Regions from separate parts of the uncultured Bacillus sp. genome, predicted to be linked through region 2. Evidence: riboswitches for the same ligand, from Rfam matches in the RefSeq annotation. Region 2 holds a riboswitch; each other region holds the start of a gene.

Region 1 (6,296 bases), on a different contig from region 2:
TAATCACTCATCCGTAAAAGAAGCATTCCGCTCCTTTTTTGAAGGTCTGATTGCAGAAGAATACGAAGAAGAAACAAATCGCGCAGCTGTTTCAGCCTCAGCACGGTGGTAGAACTCATCCCCCAAGATAAAACCTACGAATCTCTCACTCGAGAGCATCAAATATCTCTTGCAGCCATTTTTCAAGATACGATCTAAAAAGGGATTCGTTCAGGCGAGTTAAAAAGCGAGATTAACGCTGAACAAACGGCGCAGACCTTTATTTTGTTTCTCATCGGGTTGACTGTGATGATGAAACCCCGCTCCGATCAGCCATTTCTACAGCATTCCGTATCGTAAATCCTTACATTACTGAACAAATGATAAAAAGCGCCCTGAGACAGGGCGCTTTCTGATTAGGATGCATATTGAGGAGACGTTTCCTCCTTCACTGCTTTTTCCTCAGGTATATGAATGCATTTCGTCATGACTGCACTCGCAAGGTAAAGAACCGCAAAGATCCAGACGACGCCTTGCGCACCGACGAGACCGATGAACAGCCAAGCGAGCGCAGGACCGACAAACGCTGATAAACCTGCAGCCAAATTCAATACAGACATGGCCGCTCCTTTGTCTTTTCCGGCCACCGTCGGCACAATGGCGCCGATCGGCACATAGCCTGCCAACAAACCTCCCCAAATAAAGCCGATCACGCTGACAACCGCTACACTTCCACCGGAGAAAACAGGAGCATAATATAATAGGACGGTGAAAATACCGCAGCCGACTCCGCCAAACCAAATAACGGTATTTTTCCAGCCGAATTTATCGCCGACAATTCCAAAGATAAGGTTAAACACAATGTTTCCCAGAAAAATCGTTCCCCAAATCTGCAGCCACACATTGGTTGAAATTCCGTGCTGAGCCATGTGTATCGGCAAAAAGACTGGGAAACCATATGTACCAATGCTGTTGATGATTCTGATGATTCCCCCTGTAAGCACCCGCGGATTCGTAAAAAGAATGGTGACCCCTTTTAAAAGTTCCTCGGCTGTTTCTGATCTTTTTCTTTTCTTCTTTTCAAAACGGTCTTTATTGATAAACAATGCGAAGAGAGCACCGAGACATACCCAGAATATAGAGCTCCAAAGCGTATTCAAATAACCGAATGCTTTGATCGCATAGCTTGAGTACCAAGCACCGAACACAAACATGCCCAGGCAATATGCAATCCAAAACCAGCCGACAGCAGTGCTCAGTTTGTTTTGCGGTGTTCTGTAAATGACCCATGTCAAGAAAGAATAAGCAAAAAGCGGGTAGCCTAACCCTTTCACGAAGTAAGTTACATACATCACAGGAAGGTTCAGCTGCTCAAATCCAAACACGATAAAGGCAGCTGTACCGATCACATAAAACAACAGCCCCATAAACATCGTCCGTTTTGCGCCAAATGCTTCGAGACATACACCTGAAAACCAGGAAGCTATGGCAAGCGCAATCCCGTAAATGCTAAAAATTGAAGCGGATTGCTGAACTGTAAGTCCGTTTTCGATCAGAAACGGGCTGAGCCAGCCTTGTTCAAGCCCGTCTCCCATCATAAACAAAACTACACCTAAAAACCCCCAAGCAAGCCGCTTTGGTATTCCAATTTTATCTAACATATCTGTCTCCTCCTTAGATGCTGATATCAATTACCGTATTACCTTATTAAAGCCGAAAATTAGATCATTCCTTAAAACAGCAGCACATTCCGCCTTATATCAACACTTTGCTTTCTGATCCTGAAAAAAAACGCTGTGTTTGCTTCCATTCCTCATATAAAGCCAGTTCGACCCGACAGTCCTGCGGTTCGATCACCCGGACATTTGCTGACATCTCTTCCGTCAATTGAAGGGTTTCGTTGCAAATGACTGCAGCCCCCACGACAGATGCCTGATGATATCCCTCTTGAACATAGACTTTTTTCTGAAGAAGGTCCGCGATATATTGAGTGAGTGCTTTGCTTTGGAATCCTCCTCCGCACACCCAAACATAGTCACGTTCAAACGGAGTAACCTCTGTTAAAATGTCAAAGTTCCATTTGATCGAAAATGCGATCTCTTGCAGTGCTGCACGTACAAAATGTGCTCTCTTTAAATTTGCAGAAAGCGGGGCATCAAAAAGAAATCCGCCTCTCGTTAACGCATTCTTTTCTGCCGATAAGTAAGAACCGAGAGCTGCCACACATGCATTGTCTTCTTTAGCAAGGGCAGAAATCTCTTCCTCCATCACTTCGTACGATTCATTTGGATAAAAAATCTGTTTTAATTTTTGATAATTCAGGCCGGTAATTCCGGGGTTCGTTTCCACAAGCCAATGCCCTTGATCTGTATGGCAGTTCAGCCAGGCTTTATGTTTTGTGTCGCCATGATCAACAGTAATTTTGGTTATTGGCGTTGTTGTCCCTGATACGATGACAATGTCCTCAAGCGCAGCGCCAGTGCTTTTCACAGCCAGCTGTGTATCACCGCCCCCTGCTATAACCTTCGCATTTATAGAAAGGCCTAATTCGGACGCATATTCATTTGTTATCGTTCCAATCGCTGTTCCCGCTCTTACGAGAGACGGAAGGATGGATGGTGAAAAGCCGAATATGCCGCACATCTCTTCTGACCAAGTGTTTTGCTTCACGTCAAACAGCAGGGTTTCGGTTGCCTGCGATGGTTCATATGTCAAAATTCCGCTCAGCTGATATGTCACCCAATCACTGATGCTTGTAAAGCTAGCAGTCTTTTCCCATAAAGAGGGCTGACGCTGTTTTAAACCATAAAGCTTGAGTGCAGAAAAAAGAGCAGTCGGGAGGCGGCCTGTGCGGCTGTATATCTCTTCCTGATTGGGTATACTCTCCTCCCACTCACGGCCGCGATTATCAATGTTCGGCAGCCCGAGAAAAGAGTCGCCGTTTTGATCGATCAGAACAATCCCCTGTCTTTGACTCGTCGATGTCAAAGCAATAATGTCAATATCACCTGAACGAGAAAGCGCACGTTTTGCCAGTTTCATCACTTGCTTCCACAGCACCTGAGGAGAAAAATAACAGCTGTCCGGGTAAAGCGTCTCGGTGGCATACACGATGTCCTCCCTTTCAACCGTTTGAACGCTACCCGATACACTCATGACCGCTACTCTCGCATTCCCTGTGCCGATATCAAAAACGAGATAGCCTTTTTGTTTTTTCATTCCTCTAACCTCCTTTCTTATACCTCTGTTTTCAGCTCATCTTTGTTATACAATGTCGGAATATTGAGAGTTTTTTCAACCTTCCACCTTTTGAGGGCTTTGTTCAGGATCGTCACGTGATGATCCTCCACTTCAAAGGTTGCTCCAGCGAGATGCGGTGTTGCCAGAACATTAGGCAATGAAATGAATTCGTAATCTGATTTCTCTGGAGGTTCATGATAAAAAACGTCTAAAATCGCTCCTCTGATTTTATGTTCTTTTAGTACAGATAAAAGATCTTCACGGTTTACCACAACCGCTCTTGAAGTATTGACGAAAATCGCACTCTCTTTCATCAGATCAAAACACGTCCGATCAATAAGTCCCAGTGTTTCCTCGGTACGAGGCAGTTGGACTGAAACGATATCACTGTCTGAAAACACCGTTTTAAGAGATACTTTTTCATATAGCGGATGATCGTCTTGTACGTATGGATCGTAATACTTTACTTTACAGTCAAACGCAGTCAGCAGTTTTGCAATCCTTTGCCCAACCGCGCCGAACCCCACCATGCCGACCGTTTTTCCCGTTAATTCGTTCCCTTTAAATTTGGCATAAGCCTGCAAGTAATCGCTGTCCCATTTCCCATCCTTCAGCCATTGATTAGAGGTGCTGGTATGGCGGAGAAAGGAAATCACATGACCGATAAACATTTCAGCAACCGCTTGTGCATTCCGCCCGGGTGTATAAAAAATGGGTATGTCTCTTTTTGACGCTGCGGCCACATCCACATTGGAGGGCATTCCTCTGCACACACCGACAAATGAAAGTTCTGGAACAGATGCAAATACGCTGTCTGTTACTTGATCAAGCTCAGTAATCAAGCCTATCGCATGTGTTTCTTTTAGTAGCTGAATGAGTTCATCTTCCCGGTATGCCCGGCCTTGTTCCTTCCAGGAATGATAAGTGACTGAGCCGAACAATTTTTCAACCTCTTTTCGTCCTTCTTCGTTGTACGGTGCTGTAATCAAAACCGTCATGGTGCAAAACATCCTTTTCATCATATTTTTTCATAAAAAAAATCTCTTTCCGAAGATGGAAAGAGATTCATGTATAAGCGTGCCCTGTTTACAGACAGACGCCGGTATAAACCTTGCTTTCCTATCTTTCAAGCTGACGCTTGCTGGAATTGGCACAATAATGTTGCCGAGGTTTCATAGGGCCAGTCCCTCCACCTCTCTGGATAGAAAATGTTGAGTATGTAATTTTCAGAATGAAGAATACGTTTATCATAAAGAAGTCTCAGATTGATGTCAATCTCTTTTTTTCAGAATTGACGTTATCATCCGAAATGTTATAATTCTTACAATATATCTAACTAGAGAGAGGAACTGGGCCATGAAATCTTTTGCCACACAACAAAACGGCATTTTTAAATCCGTTTGCTCGCTTGACTGCCCGGATCAGTGCGGATTGTTAATACATAAAAAAGACGGAAAAATTGTGAGAGTCCAAGGTGATCCTGATCATCCTGTCACAGCCGGAAACATATGCAACAAAGTCCGAAACATGACAGAGCGCATCTATGATGAAAAGCGGCTGACTACACCTCTCAAACGGACAGGTGCGAAAGGCCGGGCAATATTTGAACCGATTTCTTGGAAAGAGGCGATCGATACCATCACCTCCCGCTGGAAACAGCTGATTGATGAAGAGGGTGCTGAAAGCATACTTCCTTACAGTTTTTACGGTAATATGGGCAAATTAACAGCTGAAGGAATGGACCGCCGTTTCTTTTACCGCATGGGCTCAAGCCAGCTTGAACGGACGATTTGCAGCAAAGCGGGATCTGAAGGCTATAAATATACGATGGGTATAAGTGCGGGAATCGATCCCGAGGAAACCATTCATACGAAACTATTTATTTTTTGGGGAATCAACGCGGTCAGCACAAATATGCACCAAATTACCATCGCCCAAAAAGCACGAAAACAAGGTGCCAAAATTGTCGTGATTGATGTTCATAAAAACCAGACAGGACGTCTCGCAGATTGGTTTATTCCCATAAAACCCGGAACCGACAGCGCACTTGCTCTTGGCATCATGCACATCTTATTTAAAGAAAACCTTCATGATGAAGCATTTCTGTCTGAATACACGGTCGGCTATGAAGAGCTCCGTGAACACGTGAAACAGTATGATCCAGAAAAGGTATCACTGATCACCGGTGTCAGTACCGAAGATATTTATCAGCTGGCAAGAATGTACGGCGAAACCTCCCCTGCTTTTATTAGAATCGGAAACGGACTCCAACACCACGATAACGGCGGGATGATTGTACGGACGATTGCCTGTCTTCCGGCAATCACCGGCCAATGGCTGCACACAGGGGGCGGTGCAATTAAGCATAACAGCGGAATTTTAGAATATAACACAAATGCCTTGCAGCGGTCTGACTTGCTGAAGGGTCGCACACCGAGATCGTTTAATATGAATCAGCTGGGCAAAGTGCTTTTGGAAACAGATCCGCCAATTCGTTCTCTTTTTATTTACGGGACAAATCCGGCCGTTGTCGCGCCAGAAGCGAATAAAGTCAGACAGGGCTTGCTGCGGGAAGACTTGTTTACTGTGGTTCATGATTTATTTTTAACGGAAACGGCTGCATATGCGGACATTGTACTGCCTGCAACATCCGCTTTTGAAAACACTGATTTTTATACATCCTACTGGCACCATTACATCCAGCTTCAGCAGCCGGTGATTGAGAAATATGGAGAAAGTAAGTCTAACACTGAGGTGTTCCGATTACTGGCTGAAGCAATGGGATTCACAGACAAGGAGCTCAAAGATTCAGATGAAGAATTAATCCGCCAGGCGCTTGACCATCCAGATAATCCGTATTTGACGGAGATTGATTATGATTCACTTTCTAAGCATTCATTTATGAAAGCGAAACGCGAAAAGCCGCTGTTTCCAGGCGAACTTCCGACTCCAAGCGGAAAAATAGAATTATATTCAGAGAAAATGAAACAAGCCGGTTTCCCGGCTTTACCGACACATACGCCTCTTACATGCGATGACGAATATCCGTTTATGTATGTTCCGGGGCCAAACCATAA
Region 2 (6,296 bases):
TCAGGCATATACCGTTTTTCGATATTAATGCTGTGCCAGATCATAAAGATCAGTACAGTCCAGATTTTCCGGCTGTTATCAGCCTTGTCCGCACAATGGTCTTCAAGAAGCTGAAGAACATAATCCTTGTGGATATAAGCATCCGTTTGGCTTTCCTGAATAATGTTCCGCACCCATTCGTTCATTTCGTTTTTCAGCCAATGACGGATCGGTACAGGGAAACCAAGCTTTTTGCGGTTTAATACGTGCTCAGGCACAATTCCTTCAGCGGCTTTGCGAAGAAGATACTTCGTCGTGCCGTTCTTCGTTTTCAGCTCATCAGGAATTTTAGAAGCGACGTCAAATACGACTTTATCCAAGAACGGCACACGCAATTCCAAAGAATTCGCCATCGTCATTTTATCCGCTTTTAACAAAATATCGCCGCGCATCCAAGTGTGGATATCGACATACTGCATTTTGTTGATATCGCTGTATGAGCTGCTTTCTGTAAAGTAAGTCTTTGTCACATCACGATATGAAAGATTCGGATCATAATGCTTCAGCAGCTGTTTTTTGACAGATTCTTCGAAAATTTTCGCGTTACCGATATAACGATCTTGAAGCGGAGTACAGCCGCGCTCAAGCAGGCTCTTTCCTCTCATACCTTCAGGCATAACAGCCGCAACGTGCAGAAGCATCTTTTTCAGGCCTGACGGAATGCGTTCAAACGGTTTAAGCGAAAGCGGCTCACGGTAAATGTTATATCCTCCGAAGAGCTCATCCGCACCTTCACCTGATAAAGCAACCGTTACATGTTTTTTCGCTTCTTTTGCAACAAAGTACAATGGAATCGCTGCCGGATCAGCAAGCGGATCATCAAAATGCCATACGATCTTCGGAAGCTCGTTCATGTATTCCTCAGGCGAAATGACTTTGCTGATATTTTCAATGCCAAGTGCCGCTGCAGTTTCTTTCGCTACATCGACTTCACTGAAGCCCTGCTGTTCAAATCCGACAGAGAATGTTTTTAAGCTTGGATGAAATTCCTTCGCAACGGATACAATAAAGGAAGAATCAATTCCGCCAGACAGGAATGAACCGACAGGAACGTCACTTCTCATATGAACGTTTACAGAGTCATAGATCGCGTCTCTGACTTCTTTTACAAGCTTATCTTCTTCAGTTTGAACTGGCTTAAAGTTCGCTTTGAAATACGTTTTGAATGTGATATCGCCGTCCGGGCGGATTGTGAACTGGGAACCCGGCTCTACTTTTTTCACATCGGCATCAAGCGTGCTTGGTTCAGGAACGAATTGGAAAGACATGTACTGCTGTAATGCCTCTTTATCTATTTCAATATCATTCTGAGCAACCATTAAACTTTTTCTCTCTGAGGCAAAATAAACCTGATCATTGATCGTTGTGTAGTACAACGGTTTAATGCCGAATGGATCTCTTGCTCCATAAAGCACATGATCGTTTTTATTCCAAATCAGAAAGGCAAACATACCGCGGAGTTTGGACGCCGCTTCTTCTTTATAGTGACGGTAAGTCGCAAGAAGAACCTCTGTGTCCGAATCCGTGTTGAATGTGTACCCCTTTGCTTCAAGTTCTTCTCTCAGTTCAATATAGTTATAGATTTCTCCGTTAAAGATAATCCAATATGTTTCATCTTCATATGATAAAGGCTGTCCGCCATTTTCTACATCAATAATGCTGAGCCGTCTGAATCCGAATCCAACGTGCTCATCATGGAAATATCCATCACTGTCAGGACCGCGGTGAACGATCATTTGGTTCATTTGTTTGATTAGTTCTTCTTGATCAGCGGTTTGAGCTAACGGATGCTTGTTAAAAACCCCGACAAATCCACACATAGTATTGCCTCCATAATTAAAATTGTCATCATTGAACCCCTATTTATAGACGCTGTGAATAGTATTTGGTTTCACGGTTATGTAAAAAAATAAACATGAATACAACGTGAAAAAGGGAAAGCCGCTTAACCAGTAAGCGGCTATAAAGTTATTCTCCTAACGCTTCTTTACGCAGCTGCTCCGCCTTGTCTGTACGTTCCCACGGAAGATCAACATCGTGGCGTCCAAAGTGGCCGTACGCAGCAGTTTGTTTGTAGATCGGACGGCGTAAATCAAGCATTTTGATAATGCCGGCAGGTCGTAAATCAAAGTTATTGCGAACAACTTCAATCAGTTTTTCCTCAGAAGCTTTTCCGGAACCGAATGTGTTGATTGAGATTGATACAGGCTGTGCAACACCGATCGCGTAAGCAAGCTGTACTTCGCAAGAATCAGCAAGCTCAGCCGCAACGATGTTTTTCGCAACGTATCTCGCTGCGTAAGCTGCAGAACGGTCTACCTTCGTTGCATCCTTACCTGAGAACGCTCCTCCGCCATGGCGTGCATAGCCGCCGTACGTATCAACGATGATTTTGCGTCCTGTTAGTCCCGCATCCCCTTGAGGACCTCCGATTACGAAACGTCCTGTAGGGTTGATGAAATACTTTGTTTCTTCATCAATCAGCTCTTTAGGAACAACCGGATTGATCACATGTTCTTTGATGTTGCGCTGGATTTGCTCAAGCGTAATTTCAGGGTGGTGCTGAGTTGAAATAACAATCGCGTCAATGCGGACAGGTTTGTTATTTTCATCGTACTCAACCGTTACCTGTGTTTTGCCGTCAGGGCGAAGGTACGGAAGAATATCTTCTTTACGGACTTCACTCAGGCGGCGGGCTAATTTATGAGCAAGTGAAATTGGAAGAGGCATAAGCTCTTTCGTTTCGTTGCACGCGTAACCGAACATTAAACCTTGGTCACCCGCACCGATCGCTTCAATTTCTTCGTCGCTCATTGTGCCTTCACGGGCTTCAAGCGCTTGGTCTACACCCATTGCGATATCAGCAGACTGCTCGTCAATTGATGTTAAAACCGCACAAGTTTCCGCATCAAATCCGTATTTCGCACGTGTGTATCCGATTTCTTTAATGGTTTGACGAACCGTTTTCGGAATGTCAACATACGTAGATGTTGTGATTTCTCCGCTGACAAGCACCAAACCAGTTGTCACAGACGTCTCACAAGCAACACGCGCGTTAGGGTCTTTCTTTAAAATTTCATCTAAAATGCTGTCAGAAATCTGGTCACAGATTTTATCCGGATGCCCCTCCGTAACAGATTCTGATGTAAATAAACGACGATTTTTACTCATGATTTGCTTCCTCCTGCACAAGGCCTCCCGAAAGACCTTGTATATATGATACGGAACTCGCTCCCTCTTATACAATGTAACGTTATATTAGAGAATGTTAATTGGCATATTTATGAAATAAAAAAACCTTTTCCATCGAGGAAAGGGTTTGGTCTTTGTGCCTTTCACTCTTATCGCTCAAGGAATCATACAACCTTGCAACAGGTTAGCACCTTGGTTGTCTCACACAGTTAAACATAATAAATAACAGAGAAACCGGTTGCTGGGCTTCATAGGGCCTGTCCCTCCGCCAGCTCGGGATAAGAGTATCCGCTCAATGAAATATCTTATCGTAAAAGGGTTTGCAATGTCAATATGATTCAGAAGAAATAGGCACCTATATCGAGGGAAAACATTGGAAAACGCACACACAAAAAAACGATAAATAGTATAGACTATTTGAAAATATATGTTATACTAATTCACAATTAGCAAAACACAAAAAACGATAAAGGAAGGTTTCATATGAACTCAGTTGATTTAACCGCTGATTTACAAGCCTTATTAACAAGCCCAAATGTGCGTCATAATTTATCAGCAGCGCAGCTTACAGAAAAAGTACTTTCCCGGAACGAAGGCATTTTAACTTCTACGGGTGCTGTTCGGGCGACAACAGGCGCTTATACAGGACGCTCACCTAATGACAAATTTATCGTGGAGGAAGAAAGCACGATAAATAAGATCGATTGGGGTACGGTGAATCAGCCGATTTCAGAAGAAGCGTTTGAGCGGCTGTACACGAAAGTTGTCAGCTATCTGAAACAGCGGGATGAGCTGTTTGTTTTCGAAGGATTTGCCGGCGCAGATGAAAAATACAGACTGCCGATCACTGTCGTAAATGAGTTCGCATGGCACAATTTATTCGCCAGACAGCTGTTTATCCGCCCAGAAGGCAATGATAAGAAAACAGTTGAACAACCGTTTACCATTCTTTCTGCTCCGCATTTCAAAGCAGATCCAAAAACAGACGGCACACATTCCGAAACCTTTATTATTGTCTCTTTCGAAAAGCGGACGATTTTAATCGGCGGAACAGAGTATGCCGGAGAAATGAAGAAGTCCATCTTCTCCATTATGAATTTCCTGCTCCCTGAAAGAGATATTTTATCCATGCATTGCTCTGCCAATGTCGGTGAAAAAGGCGATGTTGCCCTTTTCTTCGGACTGTCTGGAACAGGCAAGACCACTCTTTCAGCCGATGCTGACCGCAAACTGATCGGCGATGATGAACACGGATGGTCTGACACAGGCGTCTTTAATATTGAAGGCGGATGCTACGCCAAGTGTATTCATTTAAGCGAAGAAAAGGAACCTCAGATCTTTAACGCGATCCGCTTCGGGTCTGTTCTCGAAAATGTTGTTGTTGATGAAGATACACGCGAAGCCAATTATGATGATTCCTTCTATACCGAAAACACGCGTGCGGCTTACCCGATTCATATGATTGACAACATCGTGACACCAAGCATGGCAGACCACCCGTCAGCAATTGTATTTTTGACGGCTGATGCATTCGGAGTCTTGCCCCCGATTAGCAAACTGACGAAGGAGCAGGCGATGTATCATTTCTTGAGCGGTTATACGAGTAAGCTAGCCGGAACCGAACGCGGTGTGACGTCTCCTGAGACGACGTTTTCCACATGCTTCGGCTCACCGTTCCTGCCGCTTCCTGCTCATGTCTATGCTGAAATGCTCGGCAAAAAGATCGATGAACACGGCGCAGACGTTTTCTTGGTCAATACCGGCTGGACCGGCGGCGGCTACGGTACAGGCGAACGCATGAAGCTTTCTTACACGAGAGCGATGGTCAAAGCAGCGATTGAAGGCAAATTAGAGGATACAGAAATGATGACTGACGATATTTTCGGCCTGCATATACCGGTCCATGTTCCTGGCGTTCCTGATCATATCCTTCAGCCTGAAAACACGTGGAGCAACAAGAAAGAATACAGAGAAAAGGCTCTCTACCTCGCAAATGAATTCAAAGAGAATTTTAAAAAATTCGCACATACAGATGCCATTGCACTGGCAGGCGGCCCTCTCGTTTAAAAAGCAAAAGCCAAGAGCAATTACGCTCTTGGCTTGTTTTAATTGACAGAATGCAAAGAAGTCAGCTTGTACGTAATGATGGTCCGGCCGTCTTCCCATTGAAGTTTCTGCACTTCAGCTGTGCCTGACTTTTCGCCGAACTTTGTTTTGCGCACATCCATCGGAATCTCCATCGGATACACACGGTATCCGTCTTTCTCTAACGTGAATATATTTTCATCTATGCGAACTTCTTTTCCTTTTGTCACAATCAGTGTATTAAATTCAACAGGCATTCCCAAAGTGAAATCCCCTTTCGTTCTCTTTTTTCTTTATCATAACATATTTCACCGTCAGCGGTTTTTCATCCATTGCGTGAGCTGCCGCACGATACGCCGGTTTTCTTTTGGCGGGAAATAATGTGTGAATTTACTGTAGTACCATGTCTCCACCGGCTTATGCAGCTGTTTTAGCTTCTCTTCAAATAAATAGGAATGCTGAATCGAAACGTTTTGGTCTTTTTCTCCATGGATTAATAGCACAGGTGCCTGAATTTTATTTACTTGGTCAAACGGTGTTCTCCATTTGTATTCCTCAGGCACCTTCTTCGGCGTTCCGCCGATGACTCTTTTCATCATTCGCCGCAAATCCTGCCGCTCCTCATATGTAAGGTTCATATCGCTGACGCCTCCCCAGGAAACGAATGAAGCAGCATGCCGGCCCATTTCAATCGCAGTGAGCATTCCCATAATTCCGCCGCGGGAAAAACCGAAGATATGGATTCTGTCCTTCTTGACATTTGGATGCTGCTGAAGCAGGCGAAAAGCGGAAAAAGCATCTTCCCGGTCTTCTCCGGCAAAATCCTCGTTGCCCTCTCCCCCTTGATTTCCTCTGTAAAAAGGAGCAAACACAACAAACCCTTGGGATGCAAACTGGATAATCCGTCCCGGCCGAACCATGCCCACGCTTTTAATCCCGCCGCGCAAATATAAAAATCCGTCATATTGTCCCGGTGCCGC
Region 3 (6,296 bases), on a different contig from region 2:
CTCCTGTCAATTGAGTGTTATAAGTATAGCCGAAAAAGGGGCAAAGAACATTCTCGAAAAAGTGCAAAATAAACAAAGTATTTGGGTGATTTGCTAAGATAAGAGGAGAATAGAGGAGGGGTAATCATGCTGCATTTATATATTGCCAGACACGGACAGACCCAATGGAACGTAGAAAAACGGATGCAGGGCTGGCTGGATTCTGATTTAACAGAACTTGGACTGTACAACGCCCGCGCTCTTGGGGAGCGTCTGAAGGATATTGAATTGAATCAGGTATACATCAGCCCGAGCAAGCGGACAGAAGAGACAGCAAAAACCATACTGGGATCGCGCAGGCCCCCGCTGGTGATAGATCATATATTCAGAGAAATGTCACTGGGCTCATGGGAAGGGAAAAAACAAGAGGATATTGAAAGGGACGAACCAGATCTTTTTCATGCTTATTTTCATTATCCCGAAGCTTATCGCCAGCAGGGATGTGAAACGTTTTTTGACTTTGAAAACCGGGTAAGGCTGGCTCTCCAAACGATTTTAGACAGCCATTCTTCCGGTAATGTTCTCTTGGTTACCCATTCTGTCTTTATATTAATGCTGTTAAATATCATAAAGGGAAGACGCGTTCATGACATATGGAATTCTGCTTACATACATGATACCTCAATGAGCCTTGTGGAATTTGATGAAAATGGAACAGCCAAAATATTAATAGAAGGGGACGGGAAGCATCGGAAACCGATTTCCGCTTTCTAATAGAAAAAACCATCTGCCAAAGACAGATGGTTTCTATTTTATACAAGCTGTGTCTGCTGAGCTCTTGCCTGTTTTGCGGCTTCAACCATGTTTTTCAATGCGGCAACCGTTTCTTCCTGCTGTCTTGTTTTCAATCCGCAGTCTGGGTTTACCCAGAAGCGGTCAGTCGGGCAGACGGCAAGTGCATCAACGATAATGTTGTACATTTCTTCAGTTGACGGCACACGAGGGCTGTGAATGTCATATACACCAAGGCCGAGCCCTTTCAAATACGGATGGTCTTTTAAATAATCTAAAAATCCTCCGTGGCTTCTGCTGTGTTCGATTGTAATCACATCGGCATCAAGATCATTGATCGTATCGACGATGTCTTCGAAGTTGCTGTAGCACATATGTGTATGAATTTGCGTCTCGTTTTTCACGGAAGAAGTGGTTAATCTGAATGCTTCTGCCGCCCAAGTCAAATACTCATTCCAATCTTCGGTTTTTAATGGAAGGCCTTCGCGCAACGCCGGTTCATCTACTTGAATAATTTGAATGCCTGCGTCTTCAAGCGCTTTTACTTCTTTACGAAGGGCAAGCCCGATTTGGAAGGCGATTTCTTTTCTCGAAATGTCGTTTCGAGGGAAGGACCAGTTTAAGATTGTAACAGGACCGGTCAGCATTCCTTTCACATGCTTGGATGTCAGGGACTGTGCATATACCGTGTCTTTCACTGTCATCGGTTCAATAAATTCAACATCTCCGTAAATGACTGGCGGGCGGACACAGCGTGAGCCGTATGATTGAACCCAAGCGTATTTTGTGAAGGCAAAGCCGGCCAGCTTTTCACCGAAGTATTCGACCATGTCTGTCCGTTCAAATTCACCGTGCACAAGCACATCAAGCTCCAATTCTTCCTGAATATCAATCCATCGTTTTGTTTCTGTATTGATAAAGTCTTGGTACTGTTCATCAGACCACTCATTTTTCCGCCATTTTTGGCGTGCGCTCCGCACTTCAGCAGACTGCGGGAAGCTTCCGATCGTAGTCGTCGGCAAAAGCGGAAGGCCGAGAGATTCATTTTGCAGGGCTAAACGTTCCTCAAAAGGAATCGGGCGTTTGAAGTCTTTATCGCTTAATTGCTCAAGCTCTTTCTTTTGTTCAGAATTCGCGCTAGTTGCAAACTGTTTGAGCGCCTGAATATCAGCTTTCGCCTGCTGAATCTGTTCGCTGATCGCCGCTTTTCCTGATACTAAACCTTCTTTCAAAGCTGTCAGCTCGGCTAGTTTTTCCTTTGCGTAGGATAATCCGTTTAGCAGATCCTTCTCCAAATGCTCATCAGGGTGCTTCGCTACCGGGACATGCAGCAGGCTGCTGGAAGGCTGAATCCACAGTTCATCGACTTTTGCAATGCTGAGAATATCAAGAACGGCATCGAGACGTTCTTCAAGATCTGCTTTCCAAATATTGCGTCCGTCGATGACGCCGGCTGCCAGCACTTTATCTGTTGGGAATCCGTGTGTTTTCAGCTGTTCCAGGTTTCTGCCTTTATCGTGAACGAAATCAAGGCCAATTCCCTGTACCGGGTAAGAGATCAGCTCTTCATAAGCATCAACAGAATCAAAATACGTCTGCAAAAGCACATTCAAGGATGAAAGCTCGTTTGTCATGCTTTCAAATAATTCTTTTGCGCCTCGGACATCTTCGGCAGAAGCTGTAACAAGCGCCGGCTCATCGATTTGAACCCATTTTACGCCTTCTTCTTCAAGCTCTTTCAAAAGCTGTACATATAGCGGCACAAGGCGTTTTTGGATCGCTTTTGCTTCAGACGGTTCATAGCCTTTAGCAAGCGTGACGAACGTATAAGGGCCGACAATCACAGGTTTTGTTTCAACGCCGTATTCCTGTTTGATCCGGCGGTAATCTGTGAGCTGTTTGTTTCTTGTCAGGCGGAATTCAATGCTCTCGTCATATTCCGGAACGATGTAATGGTAATTTGTATTAAACCATTTTGTCATTTCACTGGATACAGCGTCTTTTATTCCGCGGGCGATAGCGAAGTATGTATCGGTAGCATCAGTCAAATGTCTGAATCGTTTCGGAATCCAGTTGAAGCTGACTGCTGTGTCGAGTACATGGTCATACTGTGTGAAATCAGAAACAGGCACAACATCAATCTGCTGGTCAATTTGTGTTTTTACTGCGGATAAAAATAGTCCGTCGATTTGCTTTAAAAACGTATCTTTATCAGTGCTGCCTTTCCAATACGCTTCAAGTGCTTTTTTCCATTCTCTGTTCAGTCCAATTCTCGGAAATCCTAAATTCGATGTTTTGATGGTTGTCATTGTTTCTCCTCCTTTATATGTAAAACACTCTCGTTAACCCGCGGATACAGGCTGCTAAGAGGTTTTCCCACAATAAAAAGCCTCTTTCCCATGAGAGAAAGAGGCTTTTCTGCGTAAAACACTGCCTCTCTCATCTCTCAGACACAATCTGATGGAATTAGCACCGTGCCTTATGAGACATCAGTCTCGGCGCGAAAAGCAGTGCGCCCCATTTCACAATGGAATTACGGTCGGTTGCTGTTGGGGTCAAAAGGCCAATCCCTCGCCCAACTCTCGATAAGAGAAAATGTTATTAATTTTTTGAAAAGTTGAATCATTTGTTGGTAATCTTAACAGTAATTCAAATTCGTTGTCAACATAGAATTTGAAATTTGATTGACAATATTTGGTTTATGTTATATAAGAAAAATAATTTTATATGGTCAGCAAATGTGATTGCTCTGCTCTTTCTGCCAGCTCATCAGGAGCGGTTAAATACAGGAATCCATTGCCTGCCAGCGTTTTAGCAATATTAAGCGGAAGTGTCCTGCGGATCAGCTGTGCATAAACCTCAGATTCAGAAAGCTTTCTTTGAAATGATTCTTCTTCATAGCTTTTGATTAAAGCAAGCGCTCCGCTGACATGAGGAGCTGCCATTGAAGTGCCGGTAAGCTTACCGTACTTCTTGTTAGGGAGAGTGGATAAGATATCTTCTCCCGGAGCCACAAGGTCAATCTCTTTATTAGCGTTAGAAAATTCTGATAATTCTCGCGCTACGGAAACAGATCCAACCGCAATGACTTCATTATAAGCCGCAGGGTAGGAAAGCTCTTCTGTTCGTTCGTCCCCGTCACCTTCATTTCCCGCTGCGCACACGACAAGCACTCCGTTTTTGACGGCGTTTTTCACTGCTTCTGCCAGCTCTGGCACATCGCTTGGTCCGCCAAGGGACATTGAGATGATATCGACTTTCTGTTCCACCGCGTAGTTAATGCCGTTAATAATCCATTCGTATTGTCCGCTGCCGTTTTCACCGCCAAGAACCTTCACAATCAATAGGCTTGCCTCAGGCGCGACCCCGGTAATGCCGCCGTTTGAATCATTAGCTGCAATTGTTCCAGCGACGTGTGTGCCATGTCCGTTGTAGTCGGAGATCGCATCTTCCTTGCCGCCGTCATCATCCGTAAAGTTCTTTCCGCCGATGATTTGGTTCTTTAAATCAGGATGGCTTGTGTCGCACCCCGTATCCAATACAGCAATTTTTACATTTTTGCCTTTTACCCCTTTTGCCCACACTTCTGGCGCCTTAATCACTTTAATGCCCTCAGGAAGCTCGTTTACATCCATGATCTGCTCATTCGTCACATACGGGATCAAGCGGATTTCACCATTCATAAAAAAGCCCTCCTTTTTTATGCTTTCAAGTGGATTCAAGGGTGTTGCCTCATATTATATGAAAAAAACAACCGTTCGGACAGAGCCATTTGAAGCATTTTGAAAAAATGGGATACAACCCAAAGAATTAGTAATTTTCAAAATATTGGATGGCTTCAGCATGTATGACTGGGATTCAGCTGTTAGTCAAGTTATAATAGTGTTGGGGAAAGGAGCAGTGTGATGAAACTGAATGAAAAATTATATGCGTTTTTTTCAGAGCATGTGGACCAAATGGCCGAGGAATGGATTGAAACGATGGAGGAAAGTGATCCGAATTCGCTTTACGCCTTACATAATGCATCTGTAACGGAAGAATTGAAAGAGCAGGACAGAGAATTTTACCGGCATCTGAATTACATGTATGTTTTACCGGAAAAACAATTTCTCGAAGAATTTCAAGAGTGGGTCATTGAGCTGACGAACGATCAAAAGCATCTTGACACTCCGGTTCAGTATGTCATTCGGGAGTTTATGAGAAACCGGAGATTATATACGAAGTATTTTGAGAAGTTCGCAGAAGAAAACGAGTCGGCGTTTGAATCGGGAGAGAAACAAAAATGGGCAGATTTGATTGTAAAAGTATTTGATTTTACCATTTATACATTCGTCGATCACGCTGAAATGAATGCCAAACAGCAATTAAACGCCCAAAGAGAAATGATACTAGAATTAAGCTCGCCTGTCATTACACTGAGCAAATCAACAGCTCTGCTTCCGCTTGTCGGTGACATTGATACCGAACGGGCAAAGTTTATTCTGGAAAACACGCTTCAGGCTTGTGCAAAAAGACGCGTGGAGCATCTGTTAATCGATCTGTCAGGTGTTGTGGTGGTTGATACGATGGTAGCACACCAAATCTTTAAATTGATCGAGGCCCTCAATTTGATCGGTGTCAGGTCAACCCTGTCAGGAATCAGGCCTGAAATTGCGCAAACCGCTGTACAGCTGGGAATTGATTTTTCGAATATTACGATTAAAACCAATCTCGCCCAGGCATTAAACTATCATCAATAAGAAAAAATCCGCTATCGCCGATAGCGGATTTTTTATGAGGAAAAACAGAAAGATACGAGAAAAGACCCTGCGAATAATAAGAGAACGAGGCAAAAGAACAGCCAATCGCGCCGGTTGACGGTCAGTGTCCGGTAATATGTCCGTTTTCTGCTTCCTGTAAAACCTTTCGATTCCATCGCCAGCGCTGTCCGTTCCGCTTTTCTAATGGCGCTGGCCAAAAGGGGGATGGTATACCGCTTTAACGCGCTGATTTTCTCAATGAAGCCGCTCTCCGCCGCTCCTCCTCTGATCTTGTGAGCCTGCTGGATCAGCTGGACCTCATCCTTTAAAAGCGGAAGAAAACGAAAGCCTGCAATAACGCCATATGCGAGCTTTGGTGAGAGTTTGCACTGCTGGACAAGGCTCAGCATAAATAAAATCGGATCGGTTGTAAAAACAAACATCATTGATAAGGCGGAAAAGCACAAAATACGAAATCCGAGAGAGATGCCGACAGATACATTATCGCTGTTGATCGAGATAGGGCCGGCTTGAAACAAGAAATTATCCGGTGTTGTCGGAACCTTCCCAAAAACAGCGGCTGTCCATACGCATCCGAATGCCAAAATCAAAAACGGAATCGTAAACAAAAACCATTTTTTCAATGAAATTTTGGCCGCCAATAGGATACCCGCAACGATGATGATATAAAAACACGCAGGAGTGTAAGGATTGTAAATAAACGACAGCATGACAACACAGCAAAAAACGGCTGCTGCTTTCACTGTCGGATTAATGAGATGTAAC

What was found. Region 2 has a riboswitch for S-adenosylmethionine ahead of metK (methionine adenosyltransferase). Riboswitches for the same ligand answer to the same signal wherever they lie in the genome.
Region 1: another riboswitch for S-adenosylmethionine. It lies ahead of Q5C82_RS05465 (2-hydroxyacid dehydrogenase); the one in region 2 lies ahead of metK (methionine adenosyltransferase).
Region 3: another riboswitch for S-adenosylmethionine. It lies ahead of metE (5-methyltetrahydropteroyltriglutamate--homocysteine S-methyltransferase); the one in region 2 lies ahead of metK (methionine adenosyltransferase).

The regions. Positions count from the first base shown of each region.
Region 1 covers NZ_CATYRA010000002.1:387,746-394,041, forward strand. The annotation lists partial or broken gene Q5C82_RS05450 (TetR/AcrR family transcriptional regulator) at 1-339, shown strand, start outside; gene Q5C82_RS05455 (MFS transporter) at 396-1,640, opposite strand; gene Q5C82_RS05460 (FGGY-family carbohydrate kinase) at 1,735-3,198, opposite strand; gene Q5C82_RS05465 (2-hydroxyacid dehydrogenase) at 3,216-4,241, opposite strand; SAM riboswitch class I at 4,336-4,427, opposite strand; gene Q5C82_RS05470 (molybdopterin oxidoreductase family protein) at 4,576-6,296, shown strand, end outside.
Region 2 covers NZ_CATYRA010000004.1:2,912-9,207, reverse strand. The annotation lists gene asnB (asparagine synthase (glutamine-hydrolyzing)) at 1-1,859, opposite strand, end outside; gene metK (methionine adenosyltransferase) at 2,008-3,210, opposite strand; SAM riboswitch class I at 3,378-3,516, opposite strand; gene pckA (phosphoenolpyruvate carboxykinase (ATP)) at 3,715-5,298, shown strand; gene Q5C82_RS07825 (DUF2584 domain-containing protein) at 5,337-5,579, opposite strand; gene Q5C82_RS07820 (S9 family peptidase) at 5,631-6,296, opposite strand, start outside.
Region 3 covers NZ_CATYRA010000009.1:114,724-121,019, reverse strand. The annotation lists gene Q5C82_RS15535 (histidine phosphatase family protein) at 127-753, shown strand; gene metE (5-methyltetrahydropteroyltriglutamate--homocysteine S-methyltransferase) at 792-3,080, opposite strand; SAM riboswitch class I at 3,208-3,363, opposite strand; gene isp (serine protease Isp) at 3,495-4,454, opposite strand; gene rsbRB (RsbT co-antagonist RsbRB) at 4,677-5,510, shown strand; gene thiX (HMP/thiamine ABC transporter permease ThiX) at 5,543-6,296, opposite strand, start outside; gene Q5C82_RS15510 (ABC transporter ATP-binding protein) at 6,282-6,296, opposite strand, start outside.